Regions from separate parts of the Lysinibacillus sp. GbtcB16 genome, predicted to be linked through region 1. Evidence: riboswitches for the same ligand, from Rfam matches in the RefSeq annotation. Region 1 holds a riboswitch; each other region holds the start of a gene.
What was found. Region 1 has a riboswitch for S-adenosylmethionine ahead of metA (homoserine O-acetyltransferase MetA). Riboswitches for the same ligand answer to the same signal wherever they lie in the genome.
Positions count from the first base shown of each region.

Region 2: it holds a riboswitch for S-adenosylmethionine, as region 1 does, so the genes downstream of both, KVT27_RS17235 (MetQ/NlpA family ABC transporter substrate-binding protein) here and metA (homoserine O-acetyltransferase MetA) in region 1, are expected to answer to the same signal.
Region 3: it holds a riboswitch for S-adenosylmethionine, as region 1 does, so the genes downstream of both, KVT27_RS20160 (bifunctional homocysteine S-methyltransferase/methylenetetrahydrofolate reductase) here and metA (homoserine O-acetyltransferase MetA) in region 1, are expected to answer to the same signal.

Region 1 covers NZ_JAGXJV010000001.1:1,847,886-1,852,825, reverse strand. Annotated here, with positions in the region: gene KVT27_RS09275 (TrmB family transcriptional regulator) at 1-434, shown strand, start outside; gene KVT27_RS09270 (hypothetical protein) at 456-839, shown strand; gene KVT27_RS09265 (nucleotide excision repair endonuclease) at 887-1,258, opposite strand; SAM riboswitch class I at 1,461-1,570, shown strand; gene metA (homoserine O-acetyltransferase MetA) at 1,669-2,604, shown strand; gene KVT27_RS09255 (GerAB/ArcD/ProY family transporter) at 2,661-4,088, opposite strand; gene KVT27_RS09250 (hypothetical protein) at 4,122-4,355, opposite strand; gene KVT27_RS09245 (Ger(x)C family spore germination protein) at 4,360-4,940, opposite strand, start outside.
Region 2 covers NZ_JAGXJV010000005.1:18,838-23,777, reverse strand. Annotated here, with positions in the region: gene KVT27_RS17250 (carbon-nitrogen family hydrolase) at 1-453, opposite strand, end outside; gene KVT27_RS17245 (pyridoxal phosphate-dependent aminotransferase) at 550-1,713, shown strand; gene KVT27_RS17240 (PPC domain-containing DNA-binding protein) at 1,761-2,264, opposite strand; SAM riboswitch class I at 2,387-2,492, shown strand; gene KVT27_RS17235 (MetQ/NlpA family ABC transporter substrate-binding protein) at 2,581-3,411, shown strand; gene KVT27_RS17230 (methionine ABC transporter ATP-binding protein) at 3,506-4,531, shown strand; gene KVT27_RS17225 (methionine ABC transporter permease) at 4,524-4,940, shown strand, end outside.
Region 3 covers NZ_JAGXJV010000009.1:31,263-36,202, forward strand. Annotated here, with positions in the region: gene metH (methionine synthase) at 1-715, opposite strand, end outside; gene KVT27_RS20160 (bifunctional homocysteine S-methyltransferase/methylenetetrahydrofolate reductase) at 708-2,555, opposite strand; SAM riboswitch class I at 2,645-2,744, opposite strand; gene hemG (protoporphyrinogen oxidase) at 2,847-4,241, opposite strand; partial or broken gene KVT27_RS27555 (methyl-accepting chemotaxis protein) at 4,432-4,920, opposite strand.

The sequences.
Region 1 (4,940 bases):
AGCAGACAATCATCAATTATTGTCAAAACTTATTAAAAAAAGCAGAGACAAAAATTATCCTATCGATGTGGGAAGATATGTACGATGCCTTACGCGAGGATATCGAAGGGGTATCACAGCATGTGAAGGTGCATGGCATTACCTTATATGTCGGGGAACATCTGGCATCTATCGATCAGCACAGAGCCACACACTATACGAGAAAGACTTCTACACCCCACTGGTTTATTTTATCGGTTGATGGACAAGAAATGATTTATGGTCACTCGCCGTCGAATCAAGAAACCGCTTTTATAACGAATGATCCTGTGCATATATATTTATTAGAGGATTATGTTTGGCATGATGTTCTTATCAATCGACTAGTGAAGCGTGATGATAAAGAGCTTGAGGACTGGATTGCTAAAGAGCGTAAAGCATTTTTTTTAGAGTAGCTATAAGGGAAGGGGAGCATCTTGGAAAAATGGATGTTGCCAGTATTGTTTTATGTCTTATGGATTGGTGGATGTGATTCTGCACCGCTGCCAGTTCCACCTAAGATTCAGGAGCTAACCATCGTTCCTGACCATATCCAACAGCATATTATAGCTAAAGACAGAATTCAATTATTGTATGAAGATGACGTGACGTACTATCTTGTCATGTTTTCGAAAGGAAATGTGCTAGCAAGTGTGGCAGCAAATGAAGATCGGTTAGTCATTCATTTCAAGGAAGGAAGCGAGCAAAAGAAAGAAGCTCAACCGTATGTCTATGCTATCAACAAAAGCCCAGAGCTGACAATTATTGAACTATATATTAACGGAAAAAGCATGCCGATAGATCGCATGACTAGGATGTAATAAAAAACCGAAATCCCTAAAAAAAGAGATTTCGGTTTTTGTTGATATTAATAAAATACTTTATCTACATTGTATTTGGAGCGGAACGTATTAATCGCATACGTTTCATAAATTTCACGTTCCATAGGATCTTCTACTTCATAGACTTCAATTTTGAAGACCTCGTCACGATAGTTTTTCATCGGAGATACATTGTCTTCAAAATGTTTTTTAATGCGTTGGCGAATTTTACGTGCTTTACCGACAAATAATAGCTCATTCTTTTCATTATAAAATAAGAAAATGCCGCCTTTATCACGAGTGATTTTGTGGAAGTCGATGAAACCAAAGTATGGTGTAATTGGGACATCACCTGGTTTTACATCTTGTTCGCGTTGGCGAATGACTACATCTGGTTTTGGAAATTCAATATTAATCAAAGTATTCACGTTCCTCTCTATTACTAAAGATATATGGTAACATAATAGCGGCATGTTTACCATAAAATTTCATGTAGAATAACCATATACAGCAAGCTTAGTGTTTATCAAATGATGGGAGAACATGCATAGGAATAACAAAATATTCTATGAATTATTGATATTCTAACTAGTCCATGTTACAATTCAAGATAATTAAATAATCTTATCAAGAGAAGCAGAGGGATTTGGCCCGATGACGCTTCAGCAACCTCTAACAAATGTTAGAAAGGTGCTAATTCCAGCAAAGGTTTTTCCTTTGAGAGATAAGAGTGAACGTGAAAAAAATCCTTCTCATTCTATCTCATATGGAATGTGGAGGATTTTTTAATTTTTTCGAAAAAGGAGCAAAAAAGAGAGGGGAACGTAAGATGCCAATTAATATTCCGAAAAATTTACCTGCTGGAGAACATTTACGTGAGGAAAAAATCTTCGTGATGGAAGAGGACCGTGCGAGAACACAGCAAATACGTCCATTAAATATATTAATCTTAAATTTGATGCCCGAAAAAGAAAAAACGGAGCTACAATTACTACGATTACTAGGAAATACGCCATTACAAGTGAATATTACTTTTTTAAACACGGCTACTCATGAATCTAAAAATGTCAGTAAATCTCATTTGCAATTATTCTACACAACGTTTAACCAAATTCGTCATCGACGCTATGATGGTATGATTATTACGGGTGCGCCTGTAGAAAAAATGCCGTTTGAAGAGGTTAACTATTGGCAGGAAATTGCTGAAATTATGGATTGGTCTAAAAAGAATGTGACATCCGTGCTACATATATGTTGGGGGGCACAGGCTGCGCTATATCATCATTATGGGATTGGAAAGGTCGAGCTTTCTGCTAAATGCTCCGGGGTTTATTCTCATGTGATTACTGATTTAACAGTAGATTTAGTACGAGGCTTTAGTGATTTATTTACTGCCCCTCATTCTCGCTATACATCTGTCTCGATTGACGAGGTTCGCAATCATCAAGAGTTACGATTATTATCCTATTCAGAGGATGCGGGTGTGTTTATCGTGCAATCTAAAGATAATAAAAACATTATGATTACTGGACATTTAGAATATGATGCGACAACATTAGCCGATGAATACAGTCGCGATGTTGCCAAGGGTATCAATATAGACGTTCCAGTAAACTACTTCCCAAATGATGATCCAGCAAAGGCACCGATGAATACATGGCGTGCCCATACGCATTTATTGTTCTCCAACTGGTTGAACTACTACGTATACCAAGAGACACCATATGAATGGGATTTTGTGGACGAAATTGAATATCATATTTAAATAACACTGAAAAAGTCTAATTTCTTCGCTAAGCAGCTTGAAGGAATTAGACTTTGTTATTCTAGATTTTTCTTGTCAGAACTCGTTTTATCCGGTGTCGCCTGATCATCCTGTTTGGATGTAGCGTTGCCAGCTTCAGACTGAATCACTTGGCTGGAATTCGACGTAGCAGATTTATCTTGATTGTCTTGAGTAGAAACTGGATTATCTATTTTTTCTTGATTATCCTGATTGTCTTGAGTGCTATCTGTATTAGCATCGTTAGTCTGATTCTCCTGATTGGAATTCATAGTAGCAGGTTTCGTCTGATTCACTTGATTAGAAACCGCATTACTCGCATCAGTCATTAGCCCCTCATTAGAATCCGCATGACCCATTTCAGTTGAATTACCTAGTGATTTTCGGTTACGAATAACAGCTACAATGAGGAGAAGTATGGGTAATAATATGGTGCAAACAAATGCATAAATTGGCCAAATCTCATCATTATAAATGTTGGAATGGACGATGTCTGGGTGAACAATTTGCGAAAGTCCGACCATAATAATACCCATTGGTAGGATTAGTGGGCGGTGATCCTTCAATTTCATAATTTGTGCAATTCCAACAACAGTTGTATAGAAGTACATAAACGTTCGAATAAAAATGGATACAATCCACATAAAAGCCATGATTATTTCAATACGCTGTAAAAAATTTCCGATAGAGATTCTTTGTGCTAGGGCATAGCTAGGGAAAGTTCGCGAAGCCGTGTTGGCTGGCCCTAATACTAAAATGGATAGAATAATTAATGTTACTAGTACAAATCCACCGAGAAGCATGCCTATGAAAAATCCTTTTTTTGAGGATTGCTGGACATTGACACTCGCAGGGTAAATCATTAATAACATAACTAACGAAAAAGAAAAGACACTTATAAAGCGGATGATACTATATAAGATGGATGTTTTGGATGCTTCCATAATTGGTTGTATATTTTCAAATTTAATTTGTGGGGTGATACTGACAACAAAGAAAATAAAAATTAAGACAAACATAGGGAAAAGTATTTCTGCTGAACGAGCAAAGTTTTCTATCCCTAAATAGGTAGCATACATAATTATAATAATAAACAACAAGGCAAATGCCATAGTAGGCGTCTCCGGCATTACCTCTGTTTTCATAAAAGCACCAATAAAATACAGTAATTCTCCTCCCGCAAATAGGGTAAGAGAAAGGAAGCACACCACTGTGATTTTTCCAAAAAAGCGCCCGAGAAGCTTTTCATTTGCTTCAATAAAATTCAGTGTCGGTGTTTGGTCGCCTAACGTCACAAATAATTTCACAACAAGCAAACTAAGGACAACACCAATACTTGCAGCAATCCACGCATCTTGCTTACTAGAGCTTGCAATACTTGAAGGGATGATTAAGATGGCAGTACCGATAGAAAGGAGGAATGTGATAATTGTAAATTGTCTTGAACTAATTACTTCTTTTTCCATATAATTGTCCTCCATTTCATGTCGATGTGTCTACTATTTTGTGAGTGAAACGATAAAATCTTTAATTGGTGTAAAAATAAAGGTTATAAAATCTAGAGGACTCGGGATATTTATTTTGAGAGCAATGCCCATATTAAGCGCTGTTCCAATTAGTAATAGGATTGAAAAAACAAGAATGGTTTTGGTCTCTTGTTGTTTTTTGAGTTTCGGGATATATAGTAACGCAATAATGATTGAAATGATTAAGATGGCTATTGCTAGTACCAAACCACTATCCCTCCTTTGGCTTTTTTAATAATGAGTTTTGCATTGTTCCTAAACCTTGTGTTGTCACTTTTACATGTACATGGATTGGTAGATCAGGATAGATGGTTGACCAATCCTTTTTGATTTTTTTCCATTGTTTTGCATCTGCACGATGGAGGGCTTCACCATAGCCTAAGACATCCACTTGGTATTGTTGCTGTATTTTCTCTAATGTTTTTTCAATACGTTCATCGATGCCCTGCGCTGTTTTTTTATTGATATAATCCACCATTTTATTTTTCGTTAGATTGATATCACATTCGACCTCTCCTACATTTTGTTCCACATTTATTTGGACATCAATTTGCGGTTTCCCATTTTTAAATGACCCCTTTACTTTTGTGGAGGAGTTCGTAATCTCAGTCGAGAGTGTACCTTGCTTTGGACAGGTGACGATTTCGATCGTACTTTGTATTTTGTCACTAAGGAAACTAATGCTTTTACTTTCACCCTCTGAAAGTAAACCAATGTATCGATCACCTTTAAAGACGGCCAATCCTGCATATTTTAAAAATACAGGTGTTTTAACACGTTGGACGTTTGTTT
Region 2 (4,940 bases), on a different contig from region 1:
CTCAGGGAAACGAATATCATAGCAAATGACACCAGCCGCCTCAATAGGTCCTAGCGCGAATCGATTCATATCATCTCCCGCTTCTAAGTAAAGATGCTCGTCCATTAAACGGAAAAGATGGGCTTTGCTATATTCCCCAACAAGTAATCCATTATTATCAAATGTATACATCGTATTGTAAAACTTGTCGTTCTTTTTTATTGAAACGGAGCCACCGACAATATGTACACTAAGTTCCTTCGCTAAGTTAGCTAAAAATGCCTTTGTACGCTCACCGTTAACATCCGCCAATTCTGGTAGCTTCTCTAGTGCGTAGCCCGTATTCCACATTTCCGGAAGCACAATAATTTCTGCCCCCAGTTTTGCGGCTTCACGAATCTTGTCCTCTGCCCGTGTAAAATTTTCTTCTACTTTGCCGAAGCCAACGTTTAACTGAATACAACCGATTTTCATATTCATTCCTCCTCTAGACAATTAACAAAAAAAGTACTACTATTTGCTTCATATTCTTCAATAATAATTATTATATTCTGAAAAAGGTGATCATGCATGGAATTCTCTAAAAAACTACAGCAATTACCCACTCAATTTTTTGCGGCGCTTGTCCAAAAAGTAAACAATGCCTTGGAAGAAGGTCGTGATGTGATTAATCTCGGGCAAGGAAATCCCGACCAACCTACGCCCACTCATATCATTCAAGCATTGCAGGAAGCAGCTGAAAATCCTCAAAACCACAAATATTCGCCTTTTCGTGGTATCGCCGAATTACGTCAAGCGGCTGCCGACTTTTATAAACGAGAATATGATGTGGAGATTGATCCTGATACTGAAGTAGCGATTCTTGGTGGCACAAAAATTGGTCTTGTTGAGCTACCTTTGGCTGTGTTAAATCCAGGCGATACGATGCTATTACCCGACCCGGGCTATCCAGACTACTTATCTGGTGTTGTATTAGGTGATGTTAATTTTGAAGTGATGCCACTATTTGCTGAGAATAATTTCTTACCTGATTATGAGGCCCTACCTAAAGAAGTTAAAGAAAAAGCCAAGTTACTTTACTTAAATTACCCAAATAATCCTACGGGTGGTACCGCTACACTTGAATTTTTTGAAGAAACCATTCGTTTTGCTAAGGAGCATAATATTATCGTATCACATGATTTTGCTTATGGTGCAATCGGATTTGATGGCAATAAACCTATTAGTTTCTTACAGGCAAATGGTGCAAAAGAAGTTGGAATCGAAATGTACACATTATCAAAGACTTATAATATGGCAGGTTGGCGCATAGGCTTTGCTGTAGGTAATGCTGATTTGATTGCCGCGATTAATCTTATTCAAGATCATTTGTTTTGTAGTCAATTCCCTGCTATTCAACACGCAGCAGCTATTGCACTGACCTCTTCGCAGGAATGTGCAGATGAGCTAAGAGCTACCTATGAGCGTCGTCGAAATGTTCTAATCGAAGAAGCTCATAGAATTGGCTGGCAAATAACGGCACCAAGGGGCTCCTTCTTTGCCTGGCTCCCTGTCCCATTAGGTTTCACTAGCGAACAATTTGCCGATATTTTGCTCGACAAAGCTGATATTGCGGTAGCCGCAGGAAATGGCTTTGGTCAATATGGAGAAGGCTATGTGCGTATTGGCTTACTTGTAAGCGAGGAACGTTTACGAGAAGCCATGCATAGAATTGAGCAATTAAAATTATTTTAACATGGAACAAAATGGAGTCCTGTAGCTTTCACTAGCTACAGGACTTACTATTTTTCAATTTTCCTTGGAAGATCTAACTCCTGTTCTAATGGATAAAATTGTACGTGACCTGTTTCATCATCCAACTGACGGATATGCTGAATGCCTTGAACTTCTGCCAGCACTATATCTGCTGTTATGACGATATTTCCGCCCTTTATAAAATGACCGCCTGAAACCACTCCCCATTGATCACTCATGGAACCATGGAAATGCGTTTCATATTGTGCATCACGCTTACAAACAACTCCTGAACCTTGGATAAACTCGAGTGGCCCCTCTTTCTCGACCACATCACTAAATTGAACTTTAATGTGAGAAGTTTCATCAGGTACTAAATAAACAAAGCTACTTTTTTGAAAACTACCAATACAACTAATAATGGTTGCTGATTCAATTTTATTCTCTTCACAAAGTGCCTCAATTCCTTCAATGATGTCTGTCCCCATGAGAAGACGAGCACTAATCACCTTACCAAATGAACCTATGCCATAATTAACTCTTACGGACAATCTTCTCCCTCCTTCGCGACAAAATATTATAACAATATAAAAAATTTTAATAATATTTATTGACTTACTATACCCTATAAATTATATTAGTTCTATCGGAAATACAAAAATATAATATGAATCTCTTATCAAGAGTAGCTGAGGGACTGGCCCTATGAAGCTCGGCAACCTCCTTTTATGAAGGAAGGTGCTAAATCCTGCAAACGAAATTCGTTTGATAGATAAGAGAGGACTTTTTTCATGAGCCTCTCTTAATTTGTAAGAGAGTTTTTTTTATTTTCAAAAACCGATAAAACAATTTTTGGAGGTAGTTTTCATGAAGAAGAAAAATAAATTTTTAGTAGGTTTAGCAAGTCTTACATTAGTAGCAGCACTAGCGGGCTGTGGCTCTAAAGAAGATAGCAAAGGAAAAGGCGAAGCTATCGATGAAAATAAAATTGTTGTGGGTGTCACTTCAGGACCTCATGAGCAAATTGCAGAGGTAGCTGCTAAAGTTGCAAAGGAAAAAGGTCTAGAAGTAGAACTAAAATCATTTTCTGATTATGTTTTACCAAACACATCCTTAGCAGAAGGAGATCTTGACGCAAACAGCTATCAGCATAAACCTTTCCTCGATACATTTAATAAAGATCACGATACAGATTTAGTACCGGTTGGCAAAACAATTTTAAATCCAATGGGTATTTACTCTGAAAAATATAAATCATTGGATGACGTTCCTGAAGGCGCAACATTTGGCTTACCGAATGACCCAACAAATGGAGCCCGTGCTCTCTTTGTTTTACAAGAGGCAGGCTATATTAAATTAAAAGATGGAGCGGACTTAACAGCATCTGTTCGTGACGTGGAAGAAAACAAAAAGAATTTAAAATTCATAGAATTAGAAGCTGCACAAATTCCTAAGCAGCTTAGTGAAGTAGATGTAGCTGCTATTAATACTAACTTTGCGCTGGAAGCTGGCATTAATCCGCAAGAGGACTCTATTCTTTTAGAATCTACTGACTCTCCATATGTGAACTACATTGTCGTTCGTGCAGAAAATGAAAACGACCCAACGATTAAAAAGTTCATTGAGGTTTATCAATCTGATGAAGTGCGCCAATTCATTGAAGAGGAATTCAAAGGTTCTGTAATCCCTAGCTGGTAATACGTGTGATAAGCTAAAGAATCTGCCATATTTCCACTATGGAAACCGTGCAGATTCTTGCTTTTTAGAAGTTAAGAAAGGAGCAATCAATCTGATGATTCAATTACAAAATATTTCAAAAGAATATAAGACAAAAAAAGGCAGTATTAAAGCTGTGGATGGAATCAATCTTCATGTAAAAAAAGGGCAAATTCATGGTGTAATTGGGTATAGTGGTGCCGGTAAAAGTACGCTGATTCGTTGTGTTAATTTACTAGAGCGTCCTTCAGCAGGCAAAGTCTTGATAGACAATGTGGATATTACTACCCTTTCACTTCATGACTTACGTCAAACACGACAAAAGATTGGTATGATTTTTCAACATTTTAATCTCTTAAAGACAGCAACCGTTTATAACAATATTGCAGTTCCCTTAAAGCTACTTGGTTATAACGAAACAGAAGTCAAAAATCGTGTAGCTAAATATGCGGAAATTGTAGGTTTAACAGAAAAGCTAGATAGCTACCCTAATCAGCTTTCAGGTGGACAAAAGCAACGTGTCGCTATTGCACGCGCTCTAGCGCAAGAGCCAGAAATTTTACTTAGTGATGAAGCAACAAGTGCGCTTGATCCTGAGACTACAGAGGCTATTCTTGAACTATTGTTAAAAATTAATCGTGAATTAGGAATTACAATCCTACTGATTACACATGAAATGAATGTCATTCAGAAAATTTGTGATGAGGTATCTGTTCTAGAAGCAGGGAAAGTAGTTGAATTTGGTACGGCTATCGAGCTCTTTGCAAAACCACAACACCCTACTACAAGAAAGTTCTTAAGTACCATTTCACAACGTAACTTAACTCCTTCTCTTATTGAGCAGTTAAATGTTTCTGGTAGCGTCATTCGTTTAACATTTCTTGGAGAAAGTACTGGTAAGCCATTATTGGCTGAAGTCACCAAAGTATATGATGTACAACCAAACATTTTAACAGCCAATATTATTGAATTAAAAAATGGCATTGTTGGTAATATTGTGGTGCATTTAAACGGAGAGCCCAACATTGTTCAAAAGGCGCTAACCTATTTTGCAGAGAATGGCGTTACTGTGGAAGAGTTAGGAGGAGAGATCCATGAGTAATTTCTTTAATGATTGGTCAGAGGTTATTGGCAAAGCAATTATCGAAACATTTCAAATGGTCGGAATTTCATTATTCTTTTCCATTCTAATTGGTATACCTTTAGGGCTTTTAATAGTTTTAACACGACCTGGTCAATCCTTCGAAAATAAATTTTTCTATCAATTTTTTAATCTAGTCATTAATATAATCCGCTCAGTGCCATTCATCATCTTACTATTCTTCATTTTACCTTTTACAAAGGTTATCGTCGGTACAACGATTGGCGTTAAAGGCGTTATTGTTCCGCTTGTAGTTTATACGGCTCCTTATATTGCACGACTGATGGAGTCAGCGCTTTTAGAAGTTGATTCGGGCGTTGTCGAAGCCTACACAGCTATGGGTATTAAACGTCGGCATATCATTTGGCAT
Region 3 (4,940 bases), on a different contig from region 1:
GAATATGATCCGTCATAAATTCAGGTCCCGTCGCACAGTTTAAGCCTACCGATAATGGTTGAATATGCTCGATGGAAATATAAAAGGCATCAATGGTTTGCCCTGCAAGAGTAGTCCCCATAGGCTCAATTGTTCCAGAAATCATCACAGGTAATTCTTTACCGGTTACCTCGAAAGCACGAGTTACCCCAAGGGTACCTGCTTTCACATTTAACATATCCTGACTTGTCTCTAGCAATAGCACATCTGCCCCAGCTTCAATCAATGCCTTTGCCTGCACAAAGAAATTTTCTTCTAATTCATCAAATGTAATACCGCCTGTTACTGACAACGTCTTCGTTGTAGGGCCCATTGCGCCTGCAACAAAGCGGGGCCAATCGGAAGTCGTGTAATTGTCAACTGCTTGACGAGCAATTTCGACTGCACGTTTATTAATTTCTTCCGCTTTTGCACCTAGATTATATTCATTTAATACAAGAGGTGTTCCCCCAAATGTATTTGTACAAATAATATCTGCCCCTGCCTCTAAGTACTTATGATGAATTTTCTCGATGACATCAGGTCTAGTAAGCACTAGATTTTCATTACAGCCATCTAGGTCCTCCCCACCAAAATCATCGGCTGATAAGTTTTCATTTTGCAGCATGGTTCCCATTGCGCCATCGAGAATTAATATTCGTTTATCAAGTTGTTCTTCAATCAAGTGCTTAGCCATTTATACTTACCCCTTTTTTCTGTTCATCCAATTGCTCTATATATTTCATTAATTCTAATGTCACATCGTAGCGTAAAAATGGTGTAATAAGGTAAATGCCATTGAAATATTGCGCAGCCACCTCTACTAATTCCTTGGCAATTGCAATCCCCTCAAGTGTGGCGCGTTCCTTATCTTCACCACATGCTTTCATCCTTGATAAAGCATCTTCAGATAATTTTATGCCTGGCACCTCATGATGTAAAAACTCTGCACTTTTATAACTCGTAACGGGCATAATGCCAATATAAATCGGTGCTTGTAAATGCTTCGTTGCTTCATATATTTCTATAATTTTTTCCTTTGTATAAACAGGCTGTGAAATGAAATAGTCTGCCCCATGCTCCATCTTTTTTTCTAAGCGTGCCACAGCACGATCTAATACACGAACATTTGGGTTAAATGCAGCAGCCACAGAGAAGTTAGCCTTTTTCCGTAATGGTTTCCCTGAGAAAGAAACCCCTTCATTTAATTGTTTAATTAATTGGATCAGCTCCATCGAGGAGACATCATAGACGCTAGTGGCACCAGGAAAATCTCCAACCTTGGTTGGGTCACCTGTAACAGCTAGCACATCATGAATTCCTAAGGCATTTAACCCCATTAAATGTGATTGCAGACCAATTAAATTACGATCTCGACAGGTAATATGTGTAAGGGGGCGTACGCCATTAGAGCTTTTCAATAACGCCCCCATTGCAATATTACTAATACGTGGGGATGCCAATGAATTGTCTGCCATCATAACTACATCGGCACCTGCCTCATATAGTTGCTTGGCCCCTTCAAGAAACCCATCTATTTCTAAGTGTCTAGGTGTATCCAACTCTACAATGACCGAGCGTTCACGCTTTACCTTTTCATGAAGTGGTTCAAATTTAGCTGGCTCAGCATCACGAACAATCTCAATCTTTGCAGGCTTCGCATGCTTTTCACTAACTGGTGATAGCTCTTCTAAATACTTCTTTGCGGCTGCAATATGCTTTGGTGTCGTACCACAACAGCCCCCAATTAAACGAACACCCTGATCACGCAGCTCAACAGCAGCGCGACCAAAATAATCAGCCTCCGACTCATAAACAACACGCCCGTCCTCTAAATCTAATAGCGAAGCATTTGGATAGGCTGACATAAATGCCTTTTCCGGAAGTTCTACTCCCTCAAACGCTTGAATCGTATGATATGGACCAAGACGGCAATTGACACCAACAATATCTGCACCAAGAGTCTCTAATTCATGTAGCGCATTATTTAAAGACATACCATTTTGTAAAACACCAGGCTCATGCATAGATACTTGAGCAATTATCGGTATATTAGTTTTGGCGCGTAGCATGTTTAATGTCGCTGTTAATTCTTCAAAATCATAATAAGTTTCGAGTAAAAGACCATCAGGATTTCCTGCAAGTAACACACTTGCCTGCTCATCAACGGTCGCTAATATGTCATCTAATGTTGCATCGCTTTTACGAATGCCACGAATACCACCAATCGTTCCTAAAACAAATTGACCGCCATCCGCTGCTGCTCGCTTAGCAATAGTAATAGCTGCTTCATTAAATTGTTGAACACTTGATTCTAATCCATAGCGAGCTAATTTAATGGCATTGGCACCGTACGTATTCGTTTGAATAATATCAGCACCCGCTGCGATATATTCTCTATGAATCTTTTCAATTAATTCAGGTCTCTGAACATTCATTTCCTCATGACAATACTCCAATCCATAGCCATACAACACTGTGCCTATTGCACCGTCTGCCGTCAATACATGCGTTTGTAACCTTTCAAGCAATCCCATAAAACTAGCCTCTCTTCCTCTATTTCTGTATAATAAAAAGCCTTCTTTTATATAAAAAGAAGGCTTTAACGACTCATCATTATTGTTCCTTCTCATCTTCGACTCAACGGTCTTCTGGATTTAGCACCTGACAAAAAGTTGGTTGCTGAAGCTTCAATGGGCCAGTCCCTCTGCTTCTCTTGATAAGAATTATTAAGTATGAATTTTTTAAATAATTAAAAGAATCATATCGTTTACAGACGAATGAGTCAAGACTATTTCACATAACAAAGAAATTTTTCGTTTAAAAACTTAGAAATTGGATAGTTCTTCTGCAAGCTCTTCACCAATTTTTTTCCCATTTTGAATGCAAGCACCAATACCTACTCCAAAATAAGAGCAACCCGCAATCGATAAATTTGGATAGTTTTCATTCAGCTCTAATAGTAAGCCTTGCAGCGCTTCCCGGTGAGCTAAGTCATATTTAGGCATTTGATCAATCCACTTTGTGACATTCACAACGGTTGGCTTTTCATCTATTCCTAGGCTTTTCCGAACATCTTCTAAAGCGATGGCTGCCAATTCGTCGTCAGTCATTTTACGTAACTGCTCATACGCCGGATTAATACTCTTATAGAATAGGCGAACAAGTAGTTGATTGTTTTTCGATGTATGCTTCCACTTGCGACTCGTCCAAGTCGCTGCATTACAAGTGACATCAGAATTATGGGATACAATATAGCCTGTTCCATCCGCTGGTAAGTTTGCATCAGGCACATCAAAGCCTAGATAAATAGTAATGGCTGATGCTGTAGTAAACTGATCAAAATAATGTGTTAAGGAGTCATCCTGTAATATACTTTGAACCGCTTCATTCGGTAGCGCTAGAACAACATATTCTGCCTCAATGTTTTGACCATTTGCTAATGTAATCGAATATTGGTTCCCCATTTTTTGGACATGATTTGTGGCTACCCCTTTAATGATATCTACCTCTGTTAATGTCTGTTCTAATCGCTCAATTAAAGAGGATAACCCATTTTGAAATGAAATAAATTTTTTATTAGCAGCTTTAACAAATTGCTCACGATTCGCATCAAAACCTTTTATGATACTTCCATAGTCATTTTTATAGTCAATTAAATACGGTAAAGTAGAAGCAATAGAAAGTTGGTGTAAATCACCAGAATAGACACCTGCTAAAACAGGTGCAATTTGATTTTCCACAAGCTCTTCGCCAAGATAATAAGTTAAAAATTCCCCTATCGAGCTTTCTTTTGTAAAACCTGCATTGGGTAAAGTTAAATCTTTTAAAGCTTCTTGTTTGGCCAGATCTGAGATAAGAGTGCTTTCCTCAAGTGATGCCACACTCATAGGTATACCGAAAGTAGAATCCGCTGGAATGGCGTGCAACTCGTTATTTGTATAAATATAGGATACACCTGTTTCGTTGTAAACGAGATGATCTTCAAAGTCTAGCTCCTGCACTAGCTCCATTACACCTTTATGGCGAGCTACGATAGAGTCAGCACCAGTTTCCATAATAAAACCTTGTTCATAGGCTGAATATAGTTTGCCACCTAAATATGTATTTTTTTCTACGAGCACTAGCTGAACATCTAATTTTTTTTCCTTCACTTGGCGTTGTAGATAATGCATTGTGCATAAACCAGTAATGCCGCCACCTAATACAACAACTGTTTTCATAGTAAACCGCCCCTATTTTTAGTTCTGTCTACAGTATAAACTTATTTTCATTGAAAATTACGTTAAACCCTTTACAAATTTAGCAAAAATAGAGCTACCTCAACTATGAGATAGCTCTAGCTCCAAAAATTATGCTTACTAAACACACATTATAATGAGTACTATAGTGTTTAATATGGTTACTAGTGATCTAGCTTTTTAAATTTTGGGCAAAGCTAGCTAATTTTTCTGCTGAGTTCGTTACTTCAGTAAAAGAACTACCCAGCCCACTTAATATACCTGCGATTGCTTGTATTTTCGTCGCCATGCAATCATTTTGATCTTTTGCTTCTGTCATTGCCCCTACTATATTTGTAAATTGACCTTCCGTGTGTAACATATTATCCTCACCAGATGCCACTTCTTCTTGGATATGAATGAGAGATTGCTCTAATTTCCCGGTGCGTTCACTCGTTTTTTGCAACAATAATGCAACAGCGGTGACAGATTCCTTTGTTTGAATGGATAATTTACGTACTTCATCAGCTACTACACTAAATCCCTTCCCTGCTTCTCCGGCACGGGCCGCTTCAATAGCGGCATTTAAGGCCAACAAATTGGTCTGATTGGCAATATTGGTTACGACACTCATAATTGTTTCCATTTCCTTCGACATATCAGATAATTGTTCAATATTTTCTTCTATATCATGAAGAGACT